DNA from 3 places in the Vibrio sp. Vb0937 genome. Region 3 is predicted to be linked to each of the others. Evidence: predicted binding sites of a transcription regulator. Region 3 holds the regulator's gene; each other region holds the start of a gene.

What was found. The regulator PurR, encoded in region 3, represses purine synthesis genes. The targets are predictions, from matches to a motif close to TNANGNAAACGTTTNCNTNA.
Region 1: purE (5-(carboxyamino)imidazole ribonucleotide mutase) is a predicted target of PurR. The motif match lies at 2,519-2,538, and genes of this name have one in related genera.
Region 2: R7P67_RS08310 (phosphoribosylaminoimidazolesuccinocarboxamide synthase) is a predicted target of PurR. The motif match lies at 9,132-9,151, and genes of this name have one in related genera.

Annotation. Positions count from the first base shown of each region.
Region 1 covers NZ_JAWOTK010000015.1:70,305-80,704, reverse strand. Annotated here, with positions in the region: gene aroE (shikimate dehydrogenase) at 1-786, opposite strand, end outside; gene hemF (oxygen-dependent coproporphyrinogen oxidase) at 888-1,805, opposite strand; gene R7P67_RS16970 (L-threonylcarbamoyladenylate synthase) at 1,853-2,410, opposite strand; gene purE (5-(carboxyamino)imidazole ribonucleotide mutase) at 2,609-3,094, shown strand; gene R7P67_RS16960 (5-(carboxyamino)imidazole ribonucleotide synthase) at 3,099-4,232, shown strand; gene R7P67_RS16955 (type I DNA topoisomerase) at 4,298-4,867, opposite strand; gene R7P67_RS16950 (DUF494 family protein) at 4,944-5,423, opposite strand; gene dprA (DNA-processing protein DprA) at 5,426-6,535, opposite strand; gene R7P67_RS16940 (LysM peptidoglycan-binding domain-containing protein) at 6,519-7,613, opposite strand; gene def (peptide deformylase) at 7,752-8,270, shown strand; gene fmt (methionyl-tRNA formyltransferase) at 8,304-9,251, shown strand; gene rsmB (16S rRNA (cytosine(967)-C(5))-methyltransferase RsmB) at 9,332-10,400, shown strand, end outside.
Region 2 covers NZ_JAWOTK010000003.1:315,986-326,385, forward strand. Annotated here, with positions in the region: gene R7P67_RS08285 (vancomycin high temperature exclusion protein) at 19-753, opposite strand; gene R7P67_RS08290 (NAD-dependent malic enzyme) at 907-2,595, opposite strand; gene R7P67_RS08295 (helicase-related protein) at 2,810-5,164, shown strand; gene R7P67_RS08300 (hypothetical protein) at 5,453-5,830, shown strand; gene R7P67_RS08305 (alkaline phosphatase D family protein) at 6,160-7,833, shown strand; gene R7P67_RS08310 (phosphoribosylaminoimidazolesuccinocarboxamide synthase) at 7,912-9,015, opposite strand; gene R7P67_RS08315 (SulA-like leucine-rich domain-containing protein) at 9,220-9,612, opposite strand; gene R7P67_RS08320 (hypothetical protein) at 10,024-10,206, opposite strand; gene R7P67_RS08325 (J domain-containing protein) at 10,384-10,400, opposite strand, start outside.
Region 3 covers NZ_JAWOTK010000003.1:90,722-101,121, forward strand. Annotated here, with positions in the region: gene glgC (glucose-1-phosphate adenylyltransferase) at 1-1,179, shown strand, start outside; gene glgA (glycogen synthase GlgA) at 1,169-2,626, shown strand; gene R7P67_RS07290 (alpha/beta fold hydrolase) at 2,736-3,539, shown strand; gene R7P67_RS07295 (DUF2007 domain-containing protein) at 3,571-3,891, opposite strand; gene R7P67_RS07300 (TVP38/TMEM64 family protein) at 3,912-4,598, opposite strand; gene R7P67_RS07305 (TfoX/Sxy family DNA transformation protein) at 4,713-5,303, opposite strand; cyclic di-GMP riboswitch class I at 5,420-5,509, opposite strand; gene purR (HTH-type transcriptional repressor PurR) at 5,797-6,801, opposite strand; gene torD (molecular chaperone TorD) at 7,270-7,917, opposite strand; gene torR (two-component system response regulator TorR) at 8,184-8,894, shown strand; gene elyC (envelope biogenesis factor ElyC) at 8,966-9,751, opposite strand; gene cmoM (tRNA uridine 5-oxyacetic acid(34) methyltransferase CmoM) at 9,866-10,400, shown strand, end outside.

The sequences.
Region 1 (10,400 bases), on a different contig from region 3:
ACCAGGACGTAAGCCACGCCAAAGCATAAAGCTTTCTGCAGCCTGCCCAACCAGCATTCCAAGACCGTCATACGCATGAGCGGCACCATTTTCTCTTGCCCATAAGTTAAAGCTCGTCACTCCTTTGCCATAAATCATGTCATAGCTTGTGCTGTTGGCGGCAAAGATAGAGGAAGAGATAGCAGGCAGTTCACCACTAAGAGAAGCGGAGGTAGAGTTAATGATGACATCATACTCTTCATCAATACTTTCCATCTCTCTCGCTACGATAGGACCATGAGAGACAAACAGCTCTGCGAGCTCTTGTGCTTTACTAAAGGTACGGTTGGTAATGGTTAAAGAGGTCGGCTTTTGATCGAGTAGTGGCTTAATAACACCACGAGCTGCACCACCAGCGCCAATAATTAGGATTCGCGCACCTTCCAATACAACCTGATGCTGAAGCAGATCTTGCACTAAACCTGCACCATCAGTGTTGTCACCGATGATTTCACCATCGTCTAACTTCTTGAGGGTATTTACCGCGCCTGCTAACTGAGCCCGTTCTGTCAATCGACTAGCAAATTGATAAGCATCTTCTTTAAATGGCATAGTGATGTTGCACCCCTTGCCACCTTCAGCAAAAAACACCTTCGCCGCGTCAATAAAACCATCAACAGGTGCACTTTCTGCGGTATACACCAAAGATTGATTAGTTTGACGAGCAAACAAGGTGTGAATGAATGGCGACTTACTGTGTCCGATAGGATTACCAAACACGGCATAGCGATCGATTTGCTGGGTCATTTCCTTACCTTTGTTCCTTACTTAGATATAGAGAAAACAGGGCCACCTGATTACAGATGACCCTATCACTATCTATCTATATAGAAAAGGAGATTCCGTGCTTACCACTCTCGGGGCGTTAGGTATCGCTCGTAAAGTTCAGCTTCTGGCGATCCCGCTTCTGGCTCGTAGCAGTACTCCCAGCGAGCGAGCGGCGGCATTGACATCAGAATCGACTCAGTACGCCCACCACTTTGTAAACCAAATAAGGTGCCACGGTCATACACTAAGTTGAACTCTACGTAACGGCCGCGACGATATAGTTGGAATTCACGCTCACGCTCACCATACTTGATCTCTTTACGACGAGAAACGATCGGCAAGTAAGCCTGGCAATAGCCTTCACCCACTGCTTTGATGTAAGCAAAACACTTATCAAATTCCCACTGGTTTAGATCATCAAAGAACAAACCGCCAACACCGCGAGTTTCATTACGATGTGGTAGGAAGAAGTATTTGTCACACCATGCTTTATGCTCTTGGTAAACATCGTCACCAAATGGTGCACAAAGCTGTTTTGCAGTGTCGTGCCATGATTGGCAATCTTCTTCAAATGGGTAGAACGGTGTTAGGTCAAAACCACCACCAAACCACCAAATTGGGTCTTCGCCATCTTTTTCTGCAATAAAGAAGCGGACATTGGCGTGTGAAGTCGGTACATAAGGGTTTTTAGGGTGAATAACCAAAGAAACACCCATCGCTTCAAAACGACGACCCGCTAGCTCTGGGCGATGCGCTGTCGCAGATGCTGGCATTTCTTTCCCTTCCACATGCGAGAAGTTCACGCCTCCCTGCTCGAAAACAAGGCCATCACGCAAAACACGTGAGCGACCACCGCCACCCAGACGCTCTCCTTTTTCACGTTGCCATGCATCTTCGACAAAGACGGCCTTTCCATCTTCTTGTTCTAACTGCTGACAAATGGAGTCCTGAAGTGACATCAAGAACTGCTTTACGGCGTGCTTATCGATCGCTGACATACGTTATTACCTATTACGTGAAACCTAATGATGGCTGGCTAGCAGGGTTAACCCTGTCTTAATATTTGTGAAGTTTTGGCGTCACGAATCTCGCTGGGTTTATCACGACCGCTGGTCTCGCCACGAAGAATGGCGACCAGCTTATCACCCAACTGCTCTTCGACTTCTTCCGTGGTCATACACGGTGGTAAGCCGGAAAGATTCGCGCTGGTAGAGGTTAACGGCTTTCCGAATGCATTACACATTTTTTGCACCAAAGGATGATCAGTCACACGAACCGCAATTGAATCAAACTGCCCTGAAACCCAGTTGGATACTTTATCGCTCGCTGGCATGATCCAGGTGTATGGGCCTGGCCAAGTGGCATGAACAGTCTGTAATTGTTCTTCAGTCAACTGAGATTCATCAATATAAGGCAAGAGCTGATCATAACTTGCCGCGATGAGAATCAGCCCTTTTTCTACCGGACGCTGCTTGAGCTCTAATAGCTTTTGAATTGCTTCTGGGTTATCTGGATCACATCCGACACCAAAAACCCCTTCTGTTGGATAGGCAATCACTTCGCCTTGCTTGAGTGCGTTGAGCACTTGTTCAAAGTTATCCACCGATTACTTCCTATTTGTTTGACTGTGTTGTTTTCACTAAGTGTACAAATATTCATTCTCAGACACTAAAGCAATTTTTTATAAAATGTATCAATAGCGCCAACAACAAGACGCAAACGTTTGCTTGAGATAAAAATCCCCGTATAATGCGTACAAATTTATAGCTCACCTAATTTTTGCAGCTTAAAGGAGTTTGAGATGAAAGTCGGTATCATCATGGGTTCTAAATCCGATTGGCCAACCATGAAACTAGCAGCGGACATGCTAGACCAATTTGGCGTGCCTTACGAAACAAAAGTCGTGTCAGCACACCGAACTCCTCAATTACTGGCTGACTACGCTAGTGGCGCAAAAGAACGCGGCATCAAAGTTATCATCGCAGGCGCAGGTGGTGCAGCCCACCTACCAGGTATGGCGGCGGCGTTTACTAGTTTGCCAGTGCTTGGGGTTCCCGTTCAGTCTCGTGCACTGAAAGGTATGGATTCACTGCTTTCTATTGTACAGATGCCAAAGGGAATTGCGGTTGGTACATTGGCGATTGGCGAAGCGGGCGCAACAAACGCCGGTATCCTAGCAGCGCAAATCCTAGGCACTCATGATGAAAACATCATGGCGAAGGTAGAAGCATTCCGTAATGAGCAAACGGAAACAGTTCTCGCAAATCCAAACCCTGCAGAGGATTAATCAGATGCATGTACTGGTTCTTGGTGCGGGTCAGTTGGCTCGTATGATGTCTCTGGCTGGTGCGCCACTGAATATTCAAATTTCAGCTTACGATATCAGCAGCGGTGATGTCGTTCACCCTTTAACTCAACAGGTACTTGGCCATGGCTTGGAAAATGCGATTATGCAAGTTGATGTGATTACTGCCGAGTTCGAGCATATTCCACATGACGTGCTCAAGGTTTGCGAAGCGAGCGGCAAGTTTCTACCAAGTACGCAAGCCATCAAAGCAGGTGGTGATCGCCGTATTGAAAAAGCACTGCTTGATGATGCTGGCGTGCGCAACGCGAAATACTACGTCATTGAAACTCGTGAAGACTTTGAGCGCGCAATTGAACACGTTGGTATGCCAATGGTTCTGAAAAGTGCATTAGGTGGTTACGATGGTAAAGGCCAATGGCGCTTAAAAGAAGCTTCTCAAGTCGACGACATTTGGACTGAGATGGCAGAGTGCATCGCGGCAACACCAACTCAAGCGATTGTTGCTGAAGAGTTTGTTCCTTTTAACCGCGAAGTATCACTGGTTGGTGCTCGAAGCAAAGATGGCAGTGTGGAAGTGTATCCTCTGGCAGAGAACGTCCACACCAACGGTGTATTGAGTCTTTCTACTGCGATTGATGCGCCAGGGTTACAGGAACAAGCAAAGCAAATGTTCACGGCAGTCGCAGATAGCCTAGATTACGTTGGCGTATTAGCGCTTGAGTTCTTTGATGTCGATGGGGCACTTTTAGTGAATGAGATTGCTCCACGCGTGCACAACTCTGGTCACTGGACACAGCAAGGTGCAGAAACGTGTCAGTTTGAAAACCATCTGCGCGCAGTGTGCGGCTTACCATTAGGCAGTACGAAATTGGTTCGTGAAACCTCAATGATTAATATTCTTGGTGAAGACACACTACCAGAAGCATTGTTATTAATGGATGGTTGCCACATTCATTGGTATGGCAAAGAGAAACGTGCAGGTCGCAAGATGGGACACATCAACGTGTGTGGCGACTACCCAGGAGAATTGCACCGTAGGTTGTGCGCTCTGGCAGACATCTTAGACCCAATAGCTTTCCCAGCCGTGCAAGCGTTCGCTAAACAGCCTCAACACTAACGTTTGGCAGCAAAAAATAAAAAAAGGGTCGCACGATGCGACCCTTTTTAATTCCTTTGATGTATTTACCCTTGTTGGGTGTGCTGGCACTTACGGTTGGCACATTGCAATTTCACACCACTGGCGAGTTTCTTCTCCACCAACAAAGTAAAACCACATTCTTCGCATCGCCCCTTGACCGGAGCAAGGTTCACAGCAAATTTGCATTTAGGGTAGTTATCACACGCGTAGAATGTTTTGCCAAATCGGGTTTTACGCTCAACCAAATGTCCTTTGCCACATTCAGGGCAAGCGTGTTGCTCTTGTGACTGCGCCTCTGGCTCTGGTTGATTAATCGACTCAATATGATGACAAGCCGGGTAATGGCTACAACCAACGAACATACCGTAGCGCCCTTGGCGGAGAACCAACTCATTGCCACACTCAGGACAAGGCACACCCAACTCTTTCACGATGTGACCATCATTGCTGTGTAGCGGTTTAATGTAATCACAGCTTGGGTAATGGTTACAGCCGAGAAATGGGCCATGTTTTCCGTGCTTGAGAGTCAGCTCACCACCACATTTTGGACACGGCTCGTGTTCCAAAGCGTGTTCATGGGCAGAGAAAAGGGTGTTGTCGATTTTACTACTCATACTTACCGTTTCGTGAAAAACACACAAAAAGACAAGCTCGCGTTTATTCTAGCTAAACTCGAACTTGCCCAGATGGTTAGTGAAGAATCCCTTGTTCCTTGGTGTACAACAGCTCTTCCATTAGCGTGTAAGCGTTTTCGTTGCCAGGCACATTAAACAGCACCATCAGAATGATCCATTTGAGGTCTTCAAGCTCAAACTCACTCGTTTCTAATCCCATCACTCGGTCAATCACCATTTCGCGAGTTTCTGTGGTTAACACATTGATTTGCTCGAGAAACAATAGAAACCCTCGGCATTCCAAATCTAAACGCTGCATCTCTTTCGCTGTGTAGATACGAGTTGATGACGAAGCCATGCAAGTCGAGATTGCAGAAGAGGTGTCACTTTGCTGCAATGCGGCAAGCTCTTCTAACCAGACAAGGGCTTTGTAGATATCTTTTTGTTGGAAGCCTGCACGAAGCAACTCTTCTTCCAACTCGTCTTGTTCGACCTGTAACTCTGCATCGCTATGGATGTAGGTTTCGAATAGATACATCAGTATATCCATCATCATAGCTAGCCCCTCCCCTTTCGAATATAGCCACCTGAAACCGCAACGACATGCCCAGAGAGTTCTAACTCTAAGAGCTGCATCATGACTTCTTGGACAGGTATATTGGTCCTGTTTGCAAGAATATCAACCGGTGTAGCTTCACTTCCTACGTTAGCTAACAGCTGAGGAAATGGCAATTCTTCTTCATCATTTAACGTAGAAAATAAATCGGTACTCTGATTAATAGACCAATCAAGCAAGGACTGTATTTCATCTAAGACATCTTTCGTCTTTTCTACGAGGCAAGCGCCATGACGTATCAACTGGTTTCCACCGCAGGCATTGGGGGCATTGATTGACGCTGGCAGCGCAAATACTTCTCGACCTTGCTCAAGCGCGTAACGAGCTGTAATTAACGAGCCGCTCTTTTTCGCCGCCTCGACGACCAGTACACCAAGCGATAATCCACTAATAATACGATTACGACGCGGGAAGTTTTCTGGGCGCGGCTTGGCATTAGGCCGAAACTCAGACACCAAAGCCCCGTGTTCAATAACACGTTGCGCTAAACCACGATGACGTGCCGGATAAATATTTGCTAAGCCAGATCCTAGCACCGCAATCGTCTTACCACCCGCTTGCAACGCACCATCATGCGCATGACCATCAATGCCTAAAGCGAGACCACTGGTGACAATAAAATCGTGCTGAACAAACTCTGCAGCAAACTGACGTGCATGCTGTAATCCATCAATACTCGCATTTCGACTTCCAACCATCGCGATTTGTGGCTGAGAAAGACAAGTAGGATTTCCTTGAACAAAAAGTAGAGGTGGCGGTGCAACGATTTGTTTGAGCTGAGGTGGATAACACGGGTCAGTCAGTGTCAGGATATGATGATTTGTAGAAGCCTCAAGCCAACTTAAACAAGCATCGACTTCTTTATCTGTTGAAGCCCAAGCTTGAATTTGCTTAGTTGTTAACCCAAGTTGTTGTAGCTGTTCAGGAGAGAAGTTTACGATGTTACGTGGCGTGTCTCTTGCCAGTAGCTTATTCATTTTGACGCCGCCAATGCCTGGTAAACAACTCAGTTTTAACCAGGCATCGAGATCATCGTTATTTCGTCGATTCATCGATGGTTAATTCGTCCGCCAACGGTGACACCACCGAAATATCTTGGTTAATGGGTTTCGTACTGTTAGTGATCAGTGCCAAGCTAAAGTACTCATAAGGACGAATGACCAGCAACTCACCAACTTTGCTTTGAGGCAAAGTAATTTTCTTATCAAGCACGCCAAACTCTTTCTTGAACTCATCGCCGTCTTTGTAAACTGGGTGCGCGTCTTCTTTTAAATCAAACACACTGCCTTGCTTGAGATTGTCTGACGTGCCTTTATCAATCACCACGACTTGGTTAGTTGAACTAAAGCGAATACCTTCGATATTACCTAGCAACTTTGCAGAACTGCCTTGTGGCGACGGCAGCGGATAGAACGTAGTCGTGAAGTCAGTATTCTCAACCGATTGATTTGGCAACGCGATATCGTTACGTAGGATTTCTTGCATTTGCGATGTAAGCTTCAAACCTGAATAATCACTCGAAGCTTCAACGAGCTCGCCTTTGGCAATCAAACGCAGCGCGGTAATCTCTTCGGACACATCGTCACGCGAAAAGGTAGCTACTGGTCGATAAATAGCCCAACCTGTCGCGGTCTGATTGCCATTGATATACAGCACATCTCCTGCAGTCAGATACTTACTGCCTTTGCTGCTACCCATCACTTTTGCTGCTCTGTTCAACGAATCTTTATCTAGCAACCGATCCGATTTAAGGTAAGGCATCACCAAACCTTCCGCGACCGTTGGTACGGCTTTCTTTTCTGTGATGCGAGCTTTCGGGCTCAGCTTCTTAACCGGTTTTAGGCTCAACACGGGCTGACCGTTAATCCACACCAAAGACAGCTTGTCACCGGGATAAATTAAATGAGGGTTATCGATTTCCGGGTTTACTTGCCATAAACGAGGCCACAACCACGGGCTATCTAAGTACATGGCCGAAATATCCCATAGCGTATCGCCCTTCACAACTACATATGTTTGTGGCGCATCATCTTTAACAGTCAGTGGGTTCGCATCCACATTTGCTACAGCGTTGAAAGAGAAAAGTAACGGCAACGTAACACTGGCAACGTTGCGGAAAATTCGATTCATGACCCTCGTCCTTGGTCTATTAAGCAGGAACCAGAATGGAAATTGGTGCAAGGATGCTGTCATTTAGGCTATAAAATGTCTAGAATTGAGCCAACAAGGTTTGTGCTGTTTCGGCACAGTTCAATATTTCGAGTGAATATGTCTGTATTACAAGTATTAACATTCCCGGATGATCGCCTGCGCACAGTCGCAAAGCCTGTTGAAGCGGTGACACCTGAGATTCAAAAAATCGTCGATGACATGATTGAAACCATGTACGACGAAGAAGGTATTGGCCTTGCTGCAACGCAGGTTGATATCCACAAACGTATCGTAGTGATTGATATTTCAGAAACTCGCGATGAGCCGATGGTGCTAATCAACCCTGAGATTCTGGAAAAGCGTGGCGAAGATGGCATCGAAGAAGGCTGTCTGTCGGTACCAGGTGCGCGCGCACTTGTGCCTCGCGCTGCAGAAGTTACCGTTAAAGCACTGGATCGTGATGGCAAAGAGTTCACCTTTGAAGCCGACGACCTGCTAGCGATTTGTGTTCAACACGAGCTTGATCACTTACAAGGTAAGCTGTTCGTGGATTACCTATCGCCACTGAAACGCAAACGCATTCAGGACAAGCTAGCGAAAATCAAACGCTTTAACGAGAAGCAGCAAAACGCTTAATCTCGAACCATACCAATTAGAAGGAAGTCTACCTTGAGTCAGTCTTTACGAATTGTCTTTGCAGGTACTCCGGATTTCGCCGCCCGTCACTTGGCGGCGTTGTTGTCTTCGGAGCATGAAGTCATCGCGGTTTACACAAACCCAGATCGTCCAGCGGGTCGTGGCAAAAAAATGGCTGCGCCACCGGTAAAACAACTGGCGCTAGAACACAATATCCCGGTTTACCAACCTGAAAGCTTTAAGTCCGACGAAGCGAAACAAGAACTTGCCGATCTGAACGCCGACCTCATGGTTGTCGTGGCGTACGGTATGCTGCTGCCACAAGCGGTTCTTGATACCCCTAAACTGGGTTGTATCAACGTACATGGTTCTATCCTACCTCGTTGGCGTGGTGCGGCTCCAATCCAACGCTCTATTTGGGCGGGCGATGCAGAAACTGGCGTGACCATCATGCAGATGGACATCGGTCTCGACACTGGTGATATGCTGAAGATTGCAACTCTGCCAATCGAAGCGACAGATACCAGCGCTTCAATGTACGAAAAATTGGCTGAGCTTGGTCCAGAAGCCCTGATTGACTGCCTAGTAGACATTGCTGCGGGTAAAGCAGTGCCAGTGAAGCAAGACGATGAGCTAGCGAACTATGCGAAAAAGCTCAGCAAAGAAGAAGCACGCATCAACTGGAACGACGATGCGGCGCACATTGAGCGCTGCGTTCGTGCATTTAACCCATGGCCAATGAGCCACTTTGAGGCGGCAGAAAACAGCATCAAAGTATGGCAAAGCCGTGTGGCAGAGCAAACCAGTGACAAGCCAGCCGGCACCATCGTACAAGCAGATAAAACCGGTATTTATGTTGCGACAGGCAACGGCGTACTGGTGCTAGAGCAACTGCAAGTTCCGGGCAAAAAAGCCATGTCAGTTCAGGATATTCTGAATTCGCGTGCGGCTTGGTTTGAAGTTGGCACTCTGCTGGTTTAAGCCATATTAGGGGTTATCATCCCCAATAATACGAACTTTTAGAGGGCAGAGATGCCCTCCTTTACTTTAAGGTACTCATCATGAATGTTCGCGCTGCGGCTGCTAACGTCCTGTATCTTGTCGTCGACAAGGGCCACTCACTTTCAAGCGCTCTTCCAGCGGCTCAACAAACGGTACGACCTCGTGACCATGCTCTGCTACAAGAGATCTGTTACGGTGCGCTACGTTACCTCCCTCGCCTAGAAATGATCGCAAACCAGTTGATGGATAAGCCGCTCAAAGGCAAACAACGTGTATTCCATCACCTAATTCTGGTTGGTATTTACCAACTGAGCTTCATGCGTATTCCTGCGCACGCAGCAGTCGGTGAAACGGTTGAAGGCACTAAAGAGCTGAAAGGTCCTCGTCTGCGTGGTTTGATTAACGCGGTATTGCGTAACTACCAGCGCAACCAAGAAGAACTCGACCAAATGGCCGTCAGCAACAACGCTGGCAAGTACGGTCACCCAAGCTGGTTACTAAAACTGCTGCAAGAGGCCTACCCAAAGCAATGGGAAAGTATTGTTGAAGCGAACAACCAAAAAGCACCAATGTGGCTGCGTGTGAACCATCAACACCACACTCGTGATGAATACCTTGCGCTGCTCAAAAATGAAAACATTGATAGCACGCCACACACAGAAGCAATGGACGCCATAAAATTGGCCGCACCATGTGACGTGATGAAGCTACCTGGTTTTGATAAAGGTTGGGTTTCGGTACAAGATGCGGCGGCGCAGCTTTCGATCAACTACCTAAAACCACAAGACGGCGAACTGATTTTAGATTGCTGTGCTGCGCCAGGTGGCAAGACTGCGCACATTCTAGAGCGCACGTCGGGCAGTGAAGTGGTCGCGATTGACTGCGACGACACACGCTTGAAACGTGTGCATGAAAACCTGAAGCGTCTCAACCTTCAGGCAAAAGTGGTTTGCGGTGATGCGCGTAATCCACAAAAATGGTGGCAAGGCGAGCAATTTGATCGCATTTTGCTGGATGCCCCATGTTCTGCGACTGGCGTGATTCGTCGTCACCCAGACATCAAATGGCTACGTCGTGCAGACGACATCGCCGCATTAGCAGAGCTGCAAAGTGAAATTTTTGATGCCA
Region 2 (10,400 bases), 230 kb from region 3:
GTGAGCCACGTTATTCCTCTATTCGACGGGGACTTGAAGAGGCTCGTTAGCTGCTTTATTTGGCTCTTTTACTGCAACGATAGGTTCTTGAGGGCCAAGGAACTTAGGCTGCGTATTGATAATATACAGGTCTAAAAACGCTTTCACACGGGCTAGCAGTTCTCGAACACGCATCGATGTTTTTTGCTTGTTGGCCGTCGGCCCTGCTACCGCGAGACACTGCGCATCAATGCTGTAAGCATCAGCGATGAACAGTGCGCGTTCACAGTGAAAGCGCTGAGTCACAATCAGAAATCGCTCCGAAGCAAAAATTTTTTTTGCTCGTACAATCGAATCTAAGGTACGAAAGCCAGCATAATCAAGGTGAATCACTTCTTCAGGCACGCCTGCTTTAAGTAAATCGCGTTTCATTGTCCACGGTTCGTTGTATGAACGGTGGGCGTTATCGCCACTCAATAAAAACTGTTTTACTTTGCCTTGGTTGTAAAGCTCAATCGCCGCATTAATGCGATGAGTGTAGTAAGTGTTGAGGATCTTTCCGATGTACTTACTGGTACCAAGAACTACGGCAACCTCATGTTGAGGGATTTGCTCGTATTCAGTGAAAATGCTCTCTTTGGCTTGTAAAACCACCCATCGGTCGATGGCAATAACAGAAACAAGCAGACTAAGTGCAGAGATCGACAAAATCAAAGCAAATCGCTTCCAGGAAAATTTCAGCTTCCACTTTGATCTTATGCGAGAAAACAACAAAACGTTTTATATCCTTAACTAAAAATGTAGCTCTCATCATATCTGATAGAAACAAAAAGAGAGAAGCCCATTTATGCCAAAATCTGGTTAGGATGATAAAAAATAAAAGCCCCTATATGGTAGGGGCTAATTATTAAACGAATTGTCTCAAGCTTAGAACGCAGTGCGTTTGTAGCGGCGGTAAACAGGTTGCCAGAACGACTGTTCAATCGCCACGTTCAATGCTTCATCAGTAATTTCTAATGCGACACCTTGTTCAATTGCCTTTTTACCAACGGCAAATGCGATTTTTTTCGATACTAAGTGGATCTCTTCTAGTGGTGGAAGTAGAGCCCCACGACCGTTGATTGCTAGAGGAGAACATGTTGCGAGCGCGCGGCTTGATTCCATTAGCATCTCGTCAGTGACACGTTTTGCATTGACAGCAAGTACACCAAGGCCAATGCCTGGGAAGATGTAGCTGTTGTTACATTGTGCAATAGGGTAAGTGCGACCTTCATGAACCACTGGCTCAAATGGGCTACCTGTTGCAACCAGTGCTTCACCATTTGTCCAACGAATGATGTCGTTCGGTGTCGCTTCCACGCGGCTTGTTGGGTTCGACAGTGGGAAGACAATCGGACGCTTACAGTGTTTATGCATTTCTTCGATGACTTCTTGGCTAAATAGGCCAGGCGCACCAGAAACACCAATTAATACCGTTGGCTTGGCGTTACGCATAACATCGAGTAGTGAGAAGCCATTTCCTTCATTTTCCCACTCTTTCGTATTGGTATGCTTTTGCACCAAGCGTTGTTGGAAATCAAGAAGGTTAGGCATGCCTTCTTGTAACAGACCCCAACGGTCAACCATGTAAACTTGTGAGCGAGCTTGCTCGTCAGAAATTCCTTCCGATACCATTTGTGCGATGATCGCTTCTGCGATACCACAACCAGCAGACCCTGCCCCTAGGAAGGTAATACGTTGTTTAGAAAGCTGAGTTCCTGCTGCTTTACAAGCTGCAAGTAGAGAACCAACAGTAACAGCTGCAGTACCCTGAATATCATCATTGAAGCAACACACGCGGTCTTTGTAACGCTCTAGAAGAGGCATCGCATTTTTCTGAGCAAAGTCTTCGAACTGGATCAAAGCATCAGGCCAACGGCGCTGTACCGCTTGGATAAACTCTTCTACAAATGCATCGTATTCTGCACCCGTAATACGAGGATGACGCCAACCCATGTACATCGGATCAGCTAAGCGTTGCGGGTTATTGGTACCCACATCAAGCACGATTGGTAGCGTGTAAGCAGGGCTGATACCACCACACGCGGTATATAGTGATAGTTTACCGATAGGAATACCCATACCGCCGATACCTTGGTCACCCAAGCCAAGGATACGTTCGCCATCTGTCACAACAATCACTTTAACGTTGTGGTTTGCTGCGTTGTTCAGCAAGTCGTCAATACGGTCACGGTTCGGGTATGAAATGAACAGACCGCGACCACGACGGTAAATGTTAGAGAAGTTTTCACATGCTGCGCCAACAGTCGGCGTGTAGATGATAGGCATCATCTCAGAAATGTGATTTTGCACTAGGCGGTAATACAATGTTTCGTTGGTGTCTTGGATATTACGCAGATAAATGTGTTTATCCATATCGCTTTCGAAACTTTTGTATTGCTGGTAGGCACGTTCCACCTGCTCTTGGATAGTTTCGGTCGACTCTGGAAGCAGACCTTCTAAGTTGAATGAACTACGTTCTTCAGCAGAGAATGCACTGCCTTTGTTCAAAAGAGGGGTTGCTAAAAGAGCCGGACCCGCATATGGAATATATAGTGGGCGTTTATCGTTGTTCATTGGGTGCCTTATGTAGGGTTGAAGGATGCGCACCAAATTTTAACGGGTTCACTATTTAGTTGTAAACATGCGTTGATGCACATCAATGTAATGTCGCAAAAAAATTCAGATACCGACGAAAATATCAGCAATATTGGTTGTTTAGAGATACCTAAAGCAGGATTTTTTTTACTTGGGTATAATGTTTTGCATCATCAAATCAAATCCAATTTCTATGTTTCAACTACCTATCGACAGCCTGCAAGCTGAGTTTGACCATCATGTAAGCCTTAACCATCTTGTGGTGGAAGCCGAAACCGGGTCGGGTAAATCTACCCGCTTGCCCATGTGGGCGGCAAAACACGGACGCGTTCTGGTTATTGAACCACGTCGAATTGCTTGTACCTCGCTGGCTGAATTTCTTGCGGAGCAATCTGGAGAGCCAATAGGTCGCAAAGTCGGTTACGCGATCAAGCTTCATGCCTATTTTGATGAAAAAACCGAAGTTGTATTTGTCACTCCGGGGGTTGCACTGCGTTGGTTTTCGGAAAACAAGCTAGCAGACTTTGATATCGTGATAGTGGACGAATTTCACGAGCGACGCTGGGATATTGATCTATTAACCGCCATTTTGAAGCAAGAAAATCAACATCGATTGATCGTCACTTCCGCTACCTTAGAAGGCGAAAAGCTTGCTCGTTACCTGAATGCTAAGCGTCTGCGTTCGGAGGGACGTTGCTTTCCAGTCACGGTGACACATCGTTCTACAGACAGCCGCTATTTACCGAACAAAAAGGGATATGAACAGGAAGTTGTCGGAGCGGTAAAAGAAGCACTGGAAGATGAAGATGGCGATATTCTTGTTTTTCTCCCAGAACGTAAAGAGATCGCCCAATGCGCGCAGATCCTACAAAGCAGCAGTGATGTCATGGTGGTTAAACTTCATGCCTCGGTCAGTGATGAAGAACGACATCGTGCGCTGACGGTACAAAAGCAACGGAAAGTCGTATTGGCAACCAACGTCGCGGAAACCTCTCTGACCATTCCTAATATCCGTGTGGTAATCGATAGTGGTTTAGAGCGCAGAACTGTACAACGAAATGGACGTACAGCACTGACATTAACCAACATTTCTAAGGCCAGTGCCGCGCAGCGAATGGGGCGAGCAGGTCGCGTTACCGAAGGGGCTTGTATTCGTCTATATGGTGAGCACGCGCCTTTAGAGTTGGTGACACCTCCAGAATTACACAGAGAAGAGCTCGTCGAGCCCATGCTGGCAGCGGCTTGTTGTGGGTACCGTCTCTCAACACTCGATTTTCTCGACTCAATTCCCCCAAAGTCGCTAGAGGCATCTCATTCGACGTTGTTATCTATGGAAGCGATTGATGAGGATGGCAATGTCACGCAGCACGGTAGAAAAGTATACCCACTACCTATTGATGCACTGTTTGCCGATCTCGTTACCAGAATTCAAGCGAAGCCAGAGAAGGAAGCAATGATTGATTTGGCTGCCGCCTTATCTGTGACTGCGCAGCTCTATCAGCGACAAAGTGGTGAAGTCGCTGAGCTTCTGTCTCAAGAGGAACCATACGGGTGTGATGCCTCTTTGCTTATCCGTTTGGTTCGAGGGGAGCGACTTCCGGGCATTGTCATTGATGCCAGCGCACTCGAAGAGGCACAAGGTTTAGCGAAACAAATGCGAGAAGTATTTGAATTACCGGAACTTGACGTTGCCTCTCGATATAAACGTGAAGCGCTCTTTTTCTCCATCGCCTCATTGCACCCTGAGCTTGTGTTTGTCCGACGAGCTCGTCGAAGGGATGCTCTAGGAAATGGCGTAGTCGAGATGCTGGTTGGGCGTAACAGCCGCTTTCCTGACAAAGAAGAAGCGGCAATCGTGCTAGATAGCCATAGCGTGCCAGGACGAGGCGTTAAGCAAACACTGAACCTCGCATCGGTTATGATGCCTATCCCGCTGACATTATTACGCGAACTTGAATTTGGGGAGTGGCAACAAGGTGAGACGAATTATGAAGAGGAGACCCCAAGAGCAACAATGCACCTGGTCTACGCCGGGCGAACAATCTGTACTGAACATCAAGCGTTAAAAGGTGATGTTGCTGTTCAGTCTATTGTCGAAATGATAGAAGACGAGACACTGTTACCAGGTTTTGCTTCTCAAAGAAAACAGCAAATCCAACACTGGAAACTCTACAACGCATTGGGCCTTAATGCCGAAGGAGAAGAGGTTAACGACTTGGCCTCCTTGACATTTTCTAGCTGGTTAAAGGATCAGTTGGAAACATTAGGCGTTGAAAACACCGATGATATGGCGTTGTTTGAACCAGAAGACTTAAAATTTAACGGTGTTCCAGAATGGGAATACGACGATTTCACGGAGCAGTACCCTTTAGAACTTTCGCTGCCAGAACTCCAACTAGATGTCGAGTATTACGCGTCTCGTAAGCTGGTACAGGTCGTTTATCGAGAGGGAAACCGTAAGGGAGACCCGAAGCGTTGGGAGCTGCCACGTTGGGCTGGTTGGAAGATACAGTATAAAAAGGCCAGTCGAGTGATTGATGTAAAGTAGGTCGGGGGATGACGTTGTGACAAGAATTGATATTTTCTTGGTGAATCTATAATGATTTCATATTGATATCGTTACTTACGTGTTGTTTTTAGTTTCTTAATTGAAATATTAATCAATTGAATGCTTATATATGGCGAAGCTGTACATCAGTTGTTACAAAGCTGGTTTTAATATTTCCTTTTGTATGTAAATTAGGGCATAAAAGACGAATGTTTTATATCCCATTGCTATATCAAAACAGTTGAACGATATTTGGTATATCTCATTTTCGAGTGTCGGGGGCATAGAATGGATCAACAAGGAAAGACGTGCATTGAATTCGACTACACTAGCTTTTTAGGGGCGACAGGTAGTAAAAAATGGACCTTCTTAGAGGCATTTGCCACCATCGCGCCTATTTTCGGTTTGATGTGGAAACAGAACATTGCGGAATTGAGCAAGCCTGAAGATCGGTTGTGGGATGCCGCATTAAAATCGATGTCTTCTCGTAAAAGTGATGAATCCAATTTGGTCCGCTTAACCCAGTTAGCTAAACATGAAGGGATCAATGAATTGCGAGTCGTTATGCCATATTCGCTCGATGTTCAGCAAATCGAGTACATAGAATCTCGCAGTCAGTTGAAGGTGGATACGTCAGAACAAGATGTCCTTAACATCAAGTTTTAGGCTGAGCATTTCCACTTCATCGATGTACCACTTAACAATAGTGCAATGAAAAGCGACCTCAAAGTAGGTCGCTTTTTTATTTTGAGGTTTTTGTCACAGGTCTTGGAAGTGTGATGAATATAGAGTATTTGCACTTAAATTAACAAAAATGTAACGTTTGGAAATGCAATTGTCATAACTAGCTTCTAACTTTGTGTTTTTAGGACAAATTACCGACTAAGTGGTTGGTACTGTAAGTTCGAATTAACGTCCCTTATTGGCACACAAGGATGATTGAGTCACCACGTCATTTGGGCATAAAAACAAACACAATAAGAAAGGAAGTCAATATGTCTTTGTCTCGTCGAGACTTTATGAAAGCTGCCTCTTCAACGGCGATTGTTACCGGGCTGGTGGGCTGTGGTAGCGATGCTAGTGAATCTGTTGCGGTTACCTTTGAGCACGGAGTGGCGAGTGGAGATCCTACTCAAACACAAGTAATCATTTGGACTCGTGTTACAACCTCAGCGAGCTACGCAGATGTAAGCTGGCAAGTTTCATCTAACGAAAATTTTACTGATATCGTGCAAAGTGGCACTTTTGCCACAGACACGAGCCGAGATTTCACGGTAAAAGTTGATGTTCAAAACCTCAACGCAAATTCTCACTATTACTATCGATTCATGGTTGGAGATGTCACTAGCGAAGTCGGGCAAACTCAAACATTACCAGAGGGTGGTGTAGAAAAGGCATCCATGGCCGTTGTTTCTTGTGCAAACTATCCTGCTGGTTATTTCCATGTGTATCGAGAGATCTTAAATCAACATGAACAAGAACCGTTTGATGTGGTACTTCATCTCGGTGATTACATTTATGAGTATGGGGCTGGTGGCTACGCTAGTGAAGATGCTGAGGCACTAGGACGAGAGCCAAGCAAAGGCACTGAATGCATTACCTTAGATGATTACCGAAAACGGTATGCGCAATATCGCCAAGATGCTGATCTGCAAGCGTTACATGCGAGCCTACCAATGATTGCAGTCTGGGATGACCATGAGCTTGCAAATGATAGTTGGAAAAATGGTGCGGAAAACCATCAAGAAGAGGAAGGCAGCTTTAATGATCGTCGTGCAGCTGCGGCTGCCGCGTGGACAGAATGGTTGCCCGTTCGTGAAAACACTTTCTCAAACATGCTGATTTACCGTCAGTTTTCGTTTGGAAGTTTAGTCAATTTGATGATGCTCGACACGCGACTTGTGGGGCGTGATAAACCGTTGGATTATTTCTCGCTCAGCTCACCAACGATGGAAGCTATTGGCGGTTTAGTTGCTCAGTCGCGCAGTCAAGACCGAGAGCTGTTAGGCGGTGACCAACTCGCTTGGCTGATGGATGCGTTCAGTACGCACGACGCAACTTGGAATGTGCTAGGGCAACAAGTGTTAATGTCTCGTATGGAGTTGCCAAGTTCGGTTATGACCGCGATGTTTCAATTGTTTACTGCCACTGAAGAACAAAAAACAGAGGCGTTATTAGCGGTAAACTCTGCGATTACGGGTTATCTCTCTGACCCAAGTTTAGATACCATTGCTTTGCCATATAACCTAGATGCATGGGATGGTTACTACGTTGAGCGAGAGAACGTTTATCAACTGGCCAAAGCCAGCAGTGGTAACTTTGTCTGTTTGGCAGGAGATACGCACAATGCATGGGCAAGTGAGCTTAAAGACGTATCTAAGCATCCTATCGGGGTAGAGTTTGCGACTAGCTCTGTGAGTTCCCCTGGGTTAGAAGCCTACCTCGCGTTAGACCCTGTTGCGATCACTCAAATGGAATACACGTTGCCTCACTTAGTGTCAGAATTACAGTGGGCAGACATCAAACAGCGTGGCTTTATGCGCGTTACTTTTACGCCCGACAAGGCAGAGTCGACCTGGTATTTCGTATCAACGATTAAAGACAAAACATATCAGGTGACGACCAAGTCAGCCTCTACAACAGATGGCACTACGTTAAATATCGGCTAAGGTGAGCCTAATACGAAAAAAGTCCGCAGGCTAGTGCGGACTTTTTATTGGAAAGCGTTTAGCAATCTAGCGACAGTGCTAGTCAATCAATCCGTATTCTTTGCTCAGAACCTCGATGATTTCCGCTTTCGGATTCTCACTCAAATGAATCGGCTTGCCTGTAATCTTCTCGGCAATACCAATGTAAGTGCTCGAAATCGCCATCAAAGATTCGACGGGCAAAGCATTATCACGAGCGAGAGCTTCGCGCTCAGGCATACGTTCTTTGTTTAGCAAGATATCTGGGTCAGGGAAGTGGTTAAGTAGGAACTGGCGGAAACCTTCTTTTGAGTTCTCTACGATGTGACCTGCTTGGTACTCTTTAGCATCCCATATACGAGACGAGTCTGGTGTACCCACTTCATCCATGTAAATCAGCTTTTCATTGCCAGCAGCATCATGAACATAACCAAATTCGAATTTGGTATCGACAAAGATTTGGTCGATTTCTTCTAACGCTTGGCTGATAACGTTAAAGCCTTCTTTCAGCAATTTTTCGTAGAGTGCGATATCGTCAGCGCTTGAGAAGTTAAATGCTTCGTAGTTGTCTACGATGTTTTGACGAGTAATATTTACGTCATCCGCTTCTGGCACACCGGGAATGCCTTTTAGAATGCCTTTTGTGGATGGGGTCATTAGCAACTCTGGCAGTGCTTTGTCTTTTCCTAACCCTTCAGGAAGTTGGATTCCACAAAACTCGCGCTCGCCATTTGCGTAAGCGCGCCACATCGAACCCGTGATGTATTTGCGGCAGATGGCTTCGATTTTTACCGGTTTGGCTTTTTGTACAATCCAAACAAATGGGTGAGGAATGTCTAGAATATGGCTATCTGCTAAGCCATTTTCTTTGAACAGTTTGAACCAGTGATTAGAAATCGCATTAAGCGCAGCCCCTTTACCCGGGACACCATTAAGACCACCTTCAGCATGCCAAATACAATCGAACGCAGAGATTCGGTCGCTAATCACCATGATAGCCAAAGGCGCATCTGGCGCGACATTGTATCCTTTTTCTTTGATCAGTCGGGCGCTGTCTTCATCAGTTAACCAGTAAACTGAACGAACTTTTCCACTATGAACGGGTTTATGGGTGCGAATTGGCAGGTCGTCATTGACGGCAAGTACTTGATTAGCAAGGCTCATTGCGACATTCCTATCATCTTAATCAAACGTCAGAAAGAGAAGATATTCAGCAAAATGTGGGCGCTGAATAAATCGAATGTGGGCATCATACCAGAACTATTTTAACTCGCCAGAGAAAAAGCAAACGTTTGCCTGTTTTCTTTAATACAAAAAAATGCCCCCTTAAAAAGGAGGCGAGATGCAGGATGGATAACGTCGATCTTGTTAGTGGTACTTATTAACTCTGCCTTCGACGAAAAAGACTTCACACTGATAACGTTGAGCAATATCGCGAAGCATTGATTGATTCATTAGGGCAATCTTGTTCGATGCGACGACAGCGCTAGCGTTACCAGACTGAATAGCTTTAATCACGATTTCCACTTCAGAAAGCTGTTGAGACGGCTTCATCTGAATGATGTTTTTACAGCAAATATTAGAAGCAGTGAGTTGTTCAAAGTCTGGACGAGGGCAGTCTGCTGTAAACAAAATCCATTGTTTCTGCTGCGATAAAACAGCCAGCTTAGATAGAAGCTGATCCGAAACGGCCATGGGCTTAGTTGCTTGTGCCAATACGTTGTAACGAGAGTATGTATGAGATTGACTTTGTAACTGCATCTTACTGTTCCTTTATACATGCTGTATGTGCATACAGTAGTTTGTTTTGGTGACCTGATCAACCAGTTTCTCAAAAGTTATTTGCGGTTTTTTGAGAAGGAAATAAAAGGATTTGATTCTAAGTAATTGAATTTATGTGGTTGTTTTTCATTTTTGATATGTCTAACATCAATTTAAAAATGTGAGGTGAGTAGAAAACTGGACGAGATACATACAGGGGTTTACTACTGTATATACAGGTGTTGTTTCATGGACAGTGGTTTGTATACAGTAAGAGAGGGCTGATAACCGATGCGACGTGCTATGTAGGATAGGAGGGAATACGAGATAGAAATTGGAAATAGGCTTGGCCGATCAAAAAAGCGCCTTAAAAGGCGCCTTTGAAAATCAGTTCCATTGATTCCGTCTTGCTTAGCTCGCTCGTTGCAAGCGTTCGCGCATTTGCAATTCGCCTTGGTTAAATAGGCGCACGTCGATTTTTGCCATGTCGTAACAAGCTTTACATGAGTAATGGTGCTTGCCATCTAAATAATCGTGACGAGTTACAAGACTAGGTTTTTTACACCAATCACAGGTGCCTTCTTCAGTGAACATTGATTTTCTCCCCACCTAGATTAATTTGAGTCGTTAGGTGTTATTTTGCGCCGGGCATTATGGCATAAAAGCGCGACTTAAGTTAAATGTCTGTTAATTTCTTTGAGAGGGAGATCGATTGCGGTGTTTGATTATATGGGAATAAAAGCATGGCAGCCAAAGTATCCTGACCTATTTTTACTGTTTTGTAACAT
Region 3 (10,400 bases):
GGCTCTCGTTTGAGACCTTTAACGGAATCTCGCAGTAAACCTTCGGTACCGTTTGGTGGTAGTTATCGATTGATCGATTTTGCTCTAAACAATTTTGTTAATGCGGATCTGATGCGCATTTACGTCCTAACCCAATTTAAATCTCAATCTTTATTCCATCACTTAAAAAAGGGGTGGAACATCAACGGCATTACAGACCGCTTTATCGATCCTATTCCCGCTCAAATGCGTACTGGTAAACGTTGGTACGAAGGGACGGCGGACGCGATCTATCAAAACCTGCGTTTTATGGAATTAGAGGAACCAGAGCAAGTTTGTATTTTTGGCTCTGACCATATCTATAAGATGGATATCAAACAAATGCTGAACTTTCACTCAGAAAAGCAGGCTTCTCTGACGGTATCTGCATTGCGCATGCCACTAAAAGAGGCGTCGCAATTTGGGGTTATCGAAGTGGATAGTGAAGGTCGTATGATTGGCTTTGAAGAAAAACCAGCAAATCCGAAGTCGATTCCTGGTGACCCTGATTACGCTTTAGTTTCAATGGGTAACTATGTTTTTGAAGCTCAGGTACTGTTCTCAGAGTTGGTCGAAGATGCGGATAATGAAGCTTCATCACATGATTTTGGAAAGGACATCATTCCAAAGATGTTCCCTAGAGGTGATGTGTTCGTGTATGACTTCAGTACCAACAAAATCAGTGGCGAAAAAGAAGAGGTGTACTGGCGTGATGTCGGAACTATTGATGCGTACTGGCAAGCGCATATGGATCTGCTAGAAAAAGATGCTCCATTTTCGCTGTACAACCGTAAATGGCCATTGCACACCTACTACCCACCATTGCCACCTGCGACATTTACCGACTCTGATAATGGTCGTGTGCAGATAATCGATAGTTTAGTGTGTAATGGCAGCTATGTTAGAGGCTCAAGAATCGAAAAGTCGGTGCTTGGTTTTCGCAGTAATATTGCTTCTGCTTGCGATATCAGCGAATGTATACTTCTTGGTGACGTAAAAATTGGCGAAGGCTGTGTTTTACGTCGTGTGATTGTCGACAAGGATGCCGATATTGCTCCTGGTACTCAGATTGGTGTGAATCTTCAAGAAGATAAAAAACACTTCCACGTGTCTGAGGAGGGCATTGTTGTTATTCCGAAAGGAGCTCGAGTTGGCTACTAACAACTTATCTATTCTGTTTGTAGCTTCTGAGGTTGAAGGCCTCATTAAAAGTGGTGGCTTGGCAGATGTTGCCAAGGCACTACCGGAAGCCCTTCAAAACCTACAGCAAGACGTAAGAATTACCATCCCTGCGTACAGCAGTATTGATAAACTCGCAGACGCAGAAGTTGTATTAGAAACAGAATTAACATCATGGCCGCATACGGAGTATCGAGTTTTGCGGCTCATGTTAGGTCAAAATCCTGTTTACCTGATTGATTGTCCGCCGTATTTCAATCGACCATCAATGTATGCGGAGAACAACCAAGCGTATACTGATAACGGCGAGCGCTTTGCGTTTTTTAGTGCAGCATGTCTCGATATGTTACCCAAGCTCGCCTTTCAACCTAATATCATACACGCGAACGATTGGCACACAGGTCTTGTTCCATTTTTGCTCAAGCACAGGTATGGCAATGATCCGTTTTTTGCTCATACTAAAAGCGTCATTTCAATTCACAATGCGGTCTTTAAAGGCGTATTTAGTTATGAAGACGTGCAGTGTTTGCCAGAGTTTCATTGTAGAAACGTTCCCGATGCTGCGGTGAGTGCAACGCATATTACGATGCTTAAAGCTGGTGTAATGAATGCAGATAAGATAAACGCGGTTAGCCCTACGTACGCAGAGGAACTAAAAACAGAGCTTGGCAGTCACGGCATGGCTTGGGAGTTTCAGCAACGTGCGCAGGACTTAGTCGGCATCTTGAATGGTTGTGATTACAGCGCTTGGAATCCGGAAACTGATACCTACTTGCCGGTTAATTACTGCGCCGACCAGCAAAGTATGTCGCAAGGGAAGAAAGCTTGTAAAAAAGCATTACAACAACGACTAAATTTGCCCGAAAAAAATGTAGCTATGTTCGGTATGGTTTGTCGGTTGACCCAGCAGAAAGGCGTTCATTACTTGTTGCCTGCTTTGGCCGATTTTTTGAAGCACGATGTTCAGCTAGTTGTCGTTGGGACCGGAGACCCTGTTCTTGCCGCTCAGTTACGAGAGGTTGCCGCGCAGTTTTCTAGCAAATTTGCCTTTGTAGAAGCGTATGACAATGAACTTGCGCATATCGTTGAAGCTGGTTCTGACTTCTTCTTGATGCCTTCTGAGTTTGAACCATGTGGCTTAAACCAAATCTATAGTATGGCTTATGGGACATTACCGATAGTACGCGGTGTTGGTGGCTTAAAGGACAGCGTTAGCGATTATGATGTAAACCCATCTGAAGCAACGGGGTTTGTTTTTTTCGAACCGACACCGCAGGCATTGTTGTTAACGATGCTAAGGGCACTGTTGCTCTACGCTCAAAACGAGCCTGAAGTGAATAAAGTACAGTTGCACGCGATGCAACAAGACTTTTGTTGGCAAAAGGCCGCAGAATCTTATTTGCAGCTTTACCACTCAGCGTTAGTTTGACTTAAAATTGTAACGAAAGGCACCGAATGAGGTGCCTTTATTATCTTGAGTAAGGGGAGTGTGGTAGGATGGCTTTTTACTTAATAGCACGATCTTTTTGATACTGAATATGACCCAGCCGCTACTTTTTCATAAAACTTATTTGCACCCTACTAGTCATGAGTGGGTTGTATTTGTGCACGGTGCTGGTGGTAGCTCTTCTATTTGGTTCAAGCAAATTAAAGCTTACAAGCAACACTTTAACTTATTGCTGATCGATTTAAGAGGTCATGGAAAGTCAAATCAGTTACTTAAAGAGCTCATTGCTAGCCGTTATACCTTTACGGAAGTTACCCAAGATATTTTGAAAGTGTTGGACCATTTAAAGATCCAATCCGCTCATTTTGTCGGTATGTCGCTTGGTACAATTATTGTTCGAAACCTTGCTGAATTGTCATCGGAGCGCGTACGTTCGATGGTGCTCGGCGGTGCTGTCACAAGGCTTAACACTCGTTCTCAGATATTGGTGAAATTAGGTAATTTTTGTAAGCATATCCTGCCGTACATGTGGCTCTACAAACTGTTCGCTTATATTGTTATGCCTCAAAGAAGCCAACGAGAATCTCGCCACCTTTTTATTCGCGAAGCCAAGAAGCTTTGCCAAAAAGAATTTAAACGTTGGTTTATTCTTGCCGCTGATGTAAATCCGTTAATGAAATATTTTAAAGATCGAGAGTTACCCATTCCGACTCTTTACTTAATGGGCGACAGGGATTACATGTTTATTAAACCTGTCAAAGAAATGGTTGCAGCACATAAGCTCAGCATTCTACGAGAAATCCCGAATTGTGGTCATGTATGCAATGTAGAGCGTCCAGAAGACTTCAATCAACACTCCATCGAGTTTATTAAACAGCAAGCTGTATGTGCTTAAAACTGAGTGCATCCACTGAATAGGAGAGCCGCTATAGCTCTCCTAGTTGATATCCACATTGCCAACATGCACCAAATTGCCCTTCGTTTATTTCATGACATTTTGGGCATTGCCAATCTTGATACTCATGCCTATCGGATTGTTTTCGATATGCTTTTACTATTTCTTCAGCTTTCATCTTTTGTGCCGTGTCAAAAAGCCACACATAAGGATCGGTATCATCACCAAACGGCAGTTCTCCTTTTAAGCCGAAAATACCTTCTCCGCGAACTTCACAGTAAATTTGTTCCACTTTAAGCAGCTCACATACAATGTGTGCTTCTGCTGGGTTTTTAGCGATAAATATTTTCATCAAAATACCCACTTCACCAATTACGAGTTTTGCTGACTTGGTGTCGGCCTTACTTTATTCATAACCCATTTAGTGATGATTGGAAATAGTCCCAATAGCGCAAAAGACGCTAATACTGCGGGTGAAACAATGCCCGATAGGCTTTCAATTGTTGCTAATTGAGTACCTGCATTCAGATATACGGCTGTGCCTGGCAGCATACCTATTTGGCTAGTGAGATAAAATCGACCTACAGACATCGGTGTTAAGCCCATCAGTAAGTTGATTAGAAAGAAAGGGAATACAGGGATTAGACGCAAGGAAAATAGATAAAAAGCTCCGTCTTTTTCGACACCTTGATTAATTGCGTTGAGTTTATTTCCGAATTTGTTTTGTACCCAGTCACGCAATAAGTATCGGCTGCTCAAGAAGGCCAGTGTTGCCCCCATAGTGCTAGCGAAAGAAACCAGTAGCAAGCTTGTCCAAAAACCAAATAAGGCTGCACCAAGTAAGGTGACTACTGCCGCTCCTGGGATAGAAAAAGCGGTAATTGCAATGTAGGTAAAAAAGTAAATCGCAGCCGAGAATACAAAATTCTGATCGATGTATGTAGTTAGTGCTTCTTGTTGGGCTTTTGCATTCTCTAAGGTTAAATACTGGCCAAAGTTAATACCTAAAAAGACGATAGCCGCTAGTAGGATGAGACCTAATATCAGTTTCTTATTCATAATTTTGATTCCAATTTGGGATATATGTAATAAGACAGTAGGAAAACCGAAAAAATTTCACAAAAAAACCGCAGATTAGACTGCGGTTTTACAAGATAGTTTTTAGGCCGACTTTTATTGGAGGCCGTTCATCAACTCATCTCGGCGAGCTTGAGGTACCACACTCCAATGAGTGCCGTTGATAGCACCTTCTAGTGCCCATAGCAACTCAATGTTGACGGTTGCAGAGTGCGTATCTCTTATCGCTTTATAGGCGTTAAGCGCACCTTCCTCTTCAAGCTTCTCTACGGATTCGATGCCGGCTTTTTTTAGCATGCGCTCGGTAGCCAGTCGTAAGTTAGGCAAATCTTTCAAACGGTTAGGCTTTGTACTTGCTTGCTGTTCTTTCTCAAGCTTTGCCTTTTTCAATGATTGATTCGCTACTTCGATTAAGCGTTCGCTTGATTCCCATAAATCGCTGGAAATAGCGTAGTACTTTGTAACGACTGGAAAGCCACGTTTTTTATAAACGTAAGGCTTTAGCCCTTGTTTCTCGAAGTCAGATGAAGTTTTTTGGTCTGCTCTGATATGAAGCTGATTGTTTACCACTAGTGCAAACATTGTTTCATCAGCGAATAGTCCGAAGCCACCAAACATTGAGCGCGACTTGATATTACCAAGTGCCTCAAATAGCTTCATAGAGTCTTTGAGTATCGGTTTATCCATGTTTTGTTATCTCGGTGTAATTAATATTACGCCACCAAAAGTCAGGTCCGAGAGAGTAGCAAACATGCGTAAAAACAATGTCATTACAGAGTAAAGTCATTGCTTACACACTTGCCATCGGTAACCCCGCTACCTTCCATATCGTAATATGGTTCAGGCCGGAGGCTTTGCGTCCCACTCTTTCGAATGGTTTGCCCTGTGCGTGACACAATGAGCATACTTCTTATATTGAATTAACATCACGGTTTAGCGTTAAAAGTGTGATTTCGGTTCAATAAAAATGATAGATTGAATGCTCTATTTTGCATATGGAAAGGTGCAAATTGGCCTTTGAAAAGGAGTTCTTAATATATATTACATTTATATAAAACAGGGAGTTAACGTTAGTCAATTGTTATTAGAGTGGTGTGAAGTATTAGAGAATGCTTAATTTTTCCAAAAAAATAAGCGCCCCTGTAGAGCGCTTATTTAACACGGTTAAATACAGTGAAATTTAGTTCATTTTTTTCACAGTATTTCGAATTACAAGCTCAGGTTGCATTTCGAAAATTCGTTTTTCGTGTTCTTTATCTTTGATACGCTCAAGTAGAATTTCGAATGCATTTTTACCAACACGACGTTTAGGTTGGTGGATAGTCGTTAGCGGTGGAGAGAAGTATTCCGCAAGCTCTATGTTGTCGTAGCCGATCACTGAAATATCTTCAGGAATTTTGATCCCGTTTTGTTGCAAGCGGCTCATTAGGCCTAGAGCCATTGTGTCGTTAAAACAGAATACCGCCGTCGGGCGCTTGTCCATTGCGGTAATTTTATCTGCAACTAATACGGCCGTATCACATTCAAAGTTACCTTCAAGGATCCAGTCTTCATTTACAGCTAGGTTCGCTTCGCTCATTGCGCGACGGAAACCTGCAATGCGCTCTTGGCAAGCAAGCTTTTCAAAATGACCGCTTAGACAAGCGATATCCGTATGACCATTGTCAATCAGATGTTTGGTCGCAATGTAGCCACCTTCTTCTGAGTTATCCATGATTTTGTCTGCTTGCGAGCTCTCTGGGCCCCAATCCATGACCACTTTAGGAATGTCCGCATGACGGTCAAGCATCTCTTTTAGTTCTTCGGTTAAGTCAGAACACATCACTAGGATGCCATCAACGCGCTTTTCAGCCAGCATACGAATGTAATCGCGTTGTTTTTCGTAAATCCCGCCTGTGTTACATAAAATCAGAGTATAGCCTTGGCGGTAACAGTAGCTCTCAACGCCATCAATCACTTCTGAGAAAAATAGGTTAGTTGATTGAGTTACTAACATGCCAATCGTACGAGTTGAGTTGCATTTTAGGCTGCGTGCAACGGCACTTGGCGCGTAATTCAGCTCGTCAACGGCTTTCATTACTTTTTCTTGCGTTGCTTCTGCAACGAAACGCGTTTTATTGATAACGTGCGAAACTGTCGTAGTGGAAACGCCGGCTAAGCGAGCAACGTCTTTTATCGTGGCCATAAATGGTGTCCTGTATCGAGCTACTGAAATATGTCGTATTGGATGTACCTGATGCTCTAATGGTTTCACACCTAGCAATATAAAATTGGCGCTAAGTGTCTCGGCAGCGGTTGATCCAAGTGCGACAAAAGGGTACGTAGCAGCATCGGTCGATGAATTTTATCTTTTTTCTATCTGATGAGAAATTGCCATCAACCTGTTAAGAAAACACAAAAACCGCTATATTTCAGCGGTTTACATATAAATCATATTTAATCGTTTGCGCTCACATTTTAGCCCTATGTGGACTGACTAGCAATGTTTTCAGCAAGAGATTTGTGTATTTGAAGTCACATTTTGACTGCTAAATAACCAAGCGTCTTTGCGCTAAGTTAAGGCAAACGAATATTATACCCAAGTTACTTACAATTGGTCACTTTCAGGCATACAGGAAGCCCGATAGGCAGGCTCCCTAAAAATAGGCGGCAATTATTCACCAAGAAGGTAGGCGCTGTCTAGTTTACAAAATGCAACTAATAGTTTCGCGACACTCGAGTAAAATCCAAATTCGTCGAATTTTTTACATTTGTCTGAAAACTGAGGTAACCAAGACATCAATTGTTGCTGGATAAAGTCGTTTTGTTTAACGAAGGCTTCTTCCATGTGTTTTTCTTGTTCAAGCTCGTTTGAGCGGATAATCATGTTCCCGAGAAAGTCGAGCTCAACGGCTAAGTGATCCGCAGGTTCCTTTAGGTTTTCGTCTACTTGAACGCCAAATTCAGCCATCAACTTTTCCATTTCCTCAGCTGGCTTGTCATTCAGTAAACCTGATTCACCAATGTACATGGATGCGTAAGGAAGAGCGCCGTATTTTTCTGTCTTCAAAAACAGTTCACAAAAGTCAGCTGCAAGCTCTAGTTGTGCATCTTCACGATCTTGTAACCGATTCAATGCATCAACTAGGCTATCAACGGCTGGTTTTAGCGACTCATTTTCACCTAAACCTGCGAGAAAACTGCGAATTTCAACACTGTGATAGGCTTCCAATTCTTTCTCTGTTAGTTCTTTTGCGAACAAGCTCGAAAACCACCAGTAAATTTCAGCGCGTTTTTCATTAAAAGCTTTCACTTCTTGCATTTTGGGCTCCTGAATGATGCTTCAAGTCATGCATCACAAAGTCAATTAGGGATATCCCCTAAGTGTAATCAATTAAAATGAATAGCAGTAACTATAATTGTTATGTTTTATGGTCAAAAATGACCGTTTATTAATAGCAATGGGTAAGCTTGTTTTGAATCAATAAAAACGCTAAATCTTGCGTTTTAATGTATCTATGACTAGAAATGTTACTAGTTATGAATAGAATACGTCTTGGATAATAAGAAGACAGAAAAGTGGTGTAAATGAGCTATCACGTATTAGTCGTAGAAGATGATGTTGTAACTCGTAGTAAGCTTGCGGGATATTTCCAAAATGAGGGCTACCAAGTCAGCGAAGCAGAGAGTGGCGCGGAAATGCGTGAAGTTTTGCAAGCGGGCGATGTAGACCTGATCATGCTGGATATTAACCTGCCTGGTGAAGACGGCCTGATGCTTACTCGTGAGTTACGTAGCCAATCGGATATTGGTATCATATTAGTAACAGGACGCACGGATAGCATTGATAAAATCGTAGGCCTAGAAATGGGTGCTGACGATTATGTGACAAAACCTTTTGAACTGAGAGAGCTGTTAGTTCGCGTTAAAAACTTGCTGTGGCGTATTTCAGCAGCGCGCAGTGGCAGCTCGAAAGCGAATGAAACCAGTGAAGAGCACATTGTGCGCTTTGGGGAGTGGACATTCGACATTCAACGTCGCGCACTTAGCCGCAACGGTGAGCCAGTAAAACTAACTAAAGCAGAGTATGAACTTTTGGTGGCATTATCGTCTTACCCTAACCAGGTGTTAAGTCGTGAGCGTATTTTGAACATGATCAGCCATCGAGTGGATGCGCCGAATGACCGCACCATTGATGTTCTTATTCGACGTATGCGCGCAAAAATGGAGTTCGATCCTAAGAACCCACAGATTTTTGTAACGGTGCACGGCGAAGGCTATATGTTTGCTGGTGACTAGTTTGAACATAACTCAATCGTAAAAAGAAAAGGAGAGCTTCGGCTCTCCTTTTTTGTGGCTTCAAGATAATACTAGTTTGCTTCAACCATTGGTGTTTGCCCGACAGTATCACGCAACCTTTGCCAAATACTGCCCAAGTACTCATGCCAATAAAGCTCTGTTTGTTCTAAGTAACGCGCTTTAGGTGAGTATTTATCCCAAGGTTGACTTATCTCGCTAATAGCTAAGAAGTTGGTCGGGGCTGGGATTGGTTTAATGCCTGCTGCGTTGAACTCATACAATGCACGGCTCATGTGACTCGCAGAAGTGACTAACACAATCTCCTTTTGTTGAACGAATGCAGCCGCTTGACGCGCCTCTTCCCACGTATCTTTCGCATCTTCTAATAAAATGATATCGGATTTCGCGACTCCCAACGCAAGGGCAACGTTCGCCATCATTCGCGCGTGGCTAATTTCAGATCCGCCAGCATAGCCGGATAAGATTAATTTCGCGCCTGGATACATTCTTAAAATACGAATGCCCTCAGTTAAGCGCATTAATGCTGCACGGCTTAACTGCGAGGTGGGTGGAATCTCGTCATCGATAACATGACCATTCCCTAAAACCATCACGTAGTCGATGGTGCCAGAAACTGGCAAAAAGGCTTTATGCTCTCGCTCTAACGGCATAAGAAGCTTGGTTGAAACAGGTTGGAAGGCAACAAGAAAAATGCCAACAAAAGAGAATAGAACAACGAAGCAGCCAGTTTTACGTTTTGTAGTAAAACTAATGAGAGCAAGACCCAACAAGCCTATCAGCAGCAATGCCGGAAGGGGCATAAGCATGGCTGACACTACTTTTTTCAGCTCAAACATACATAAATAGTCCGAAAAAACATCAATTGATAATAAAAATGAGGGTATCCCTCTTTATTCCTGCTTTCCTTGTGCCAGAATAGCGGCACAATCCGTTATGATAACTCAGCAGAAGTGACAGAAGACCGCAATTTCGACGATATCGCCCACAAATTTGCAAAAAATATTTACGGCTCCGATAAAGGGGAGATCCGCCAAATCATTGTGTGGGAAGATTTTCTACAGATTCTAAGTGAATTAGATGCTGACCAGCAACCCCTAGAAGTGTTAGACGCTGGTGGTGGTTTGGCACAAATGTCGCAAAAGCTTGCTAAGCTCGGACATCGAATCGCTTTATGTGATCTATCTTCGGAAATGCTGCAGTTGGCTAAGCAGGATATTGAAAAAAACGGTTTGCTTGAGCAGTATCGCCTGATTCATTCGCCTGTCCAATCCATCGGTGAACATATGGATGTACAGGTCGATCTGGTTATGTTCCACGCTGTGATGGAGTGGCTGGTTGATCCTAAGGCCGCACTTGAAACAGTTCTAGAACAAGTAAAACCGGGAGGCATCGCATCAGTCATGTTCTACAACCACCACGGTTTAGTCTATAAAAACGTGGTTTGTGGCAACATTCCTCATATATTAGACGGCATGCCTCACCGAA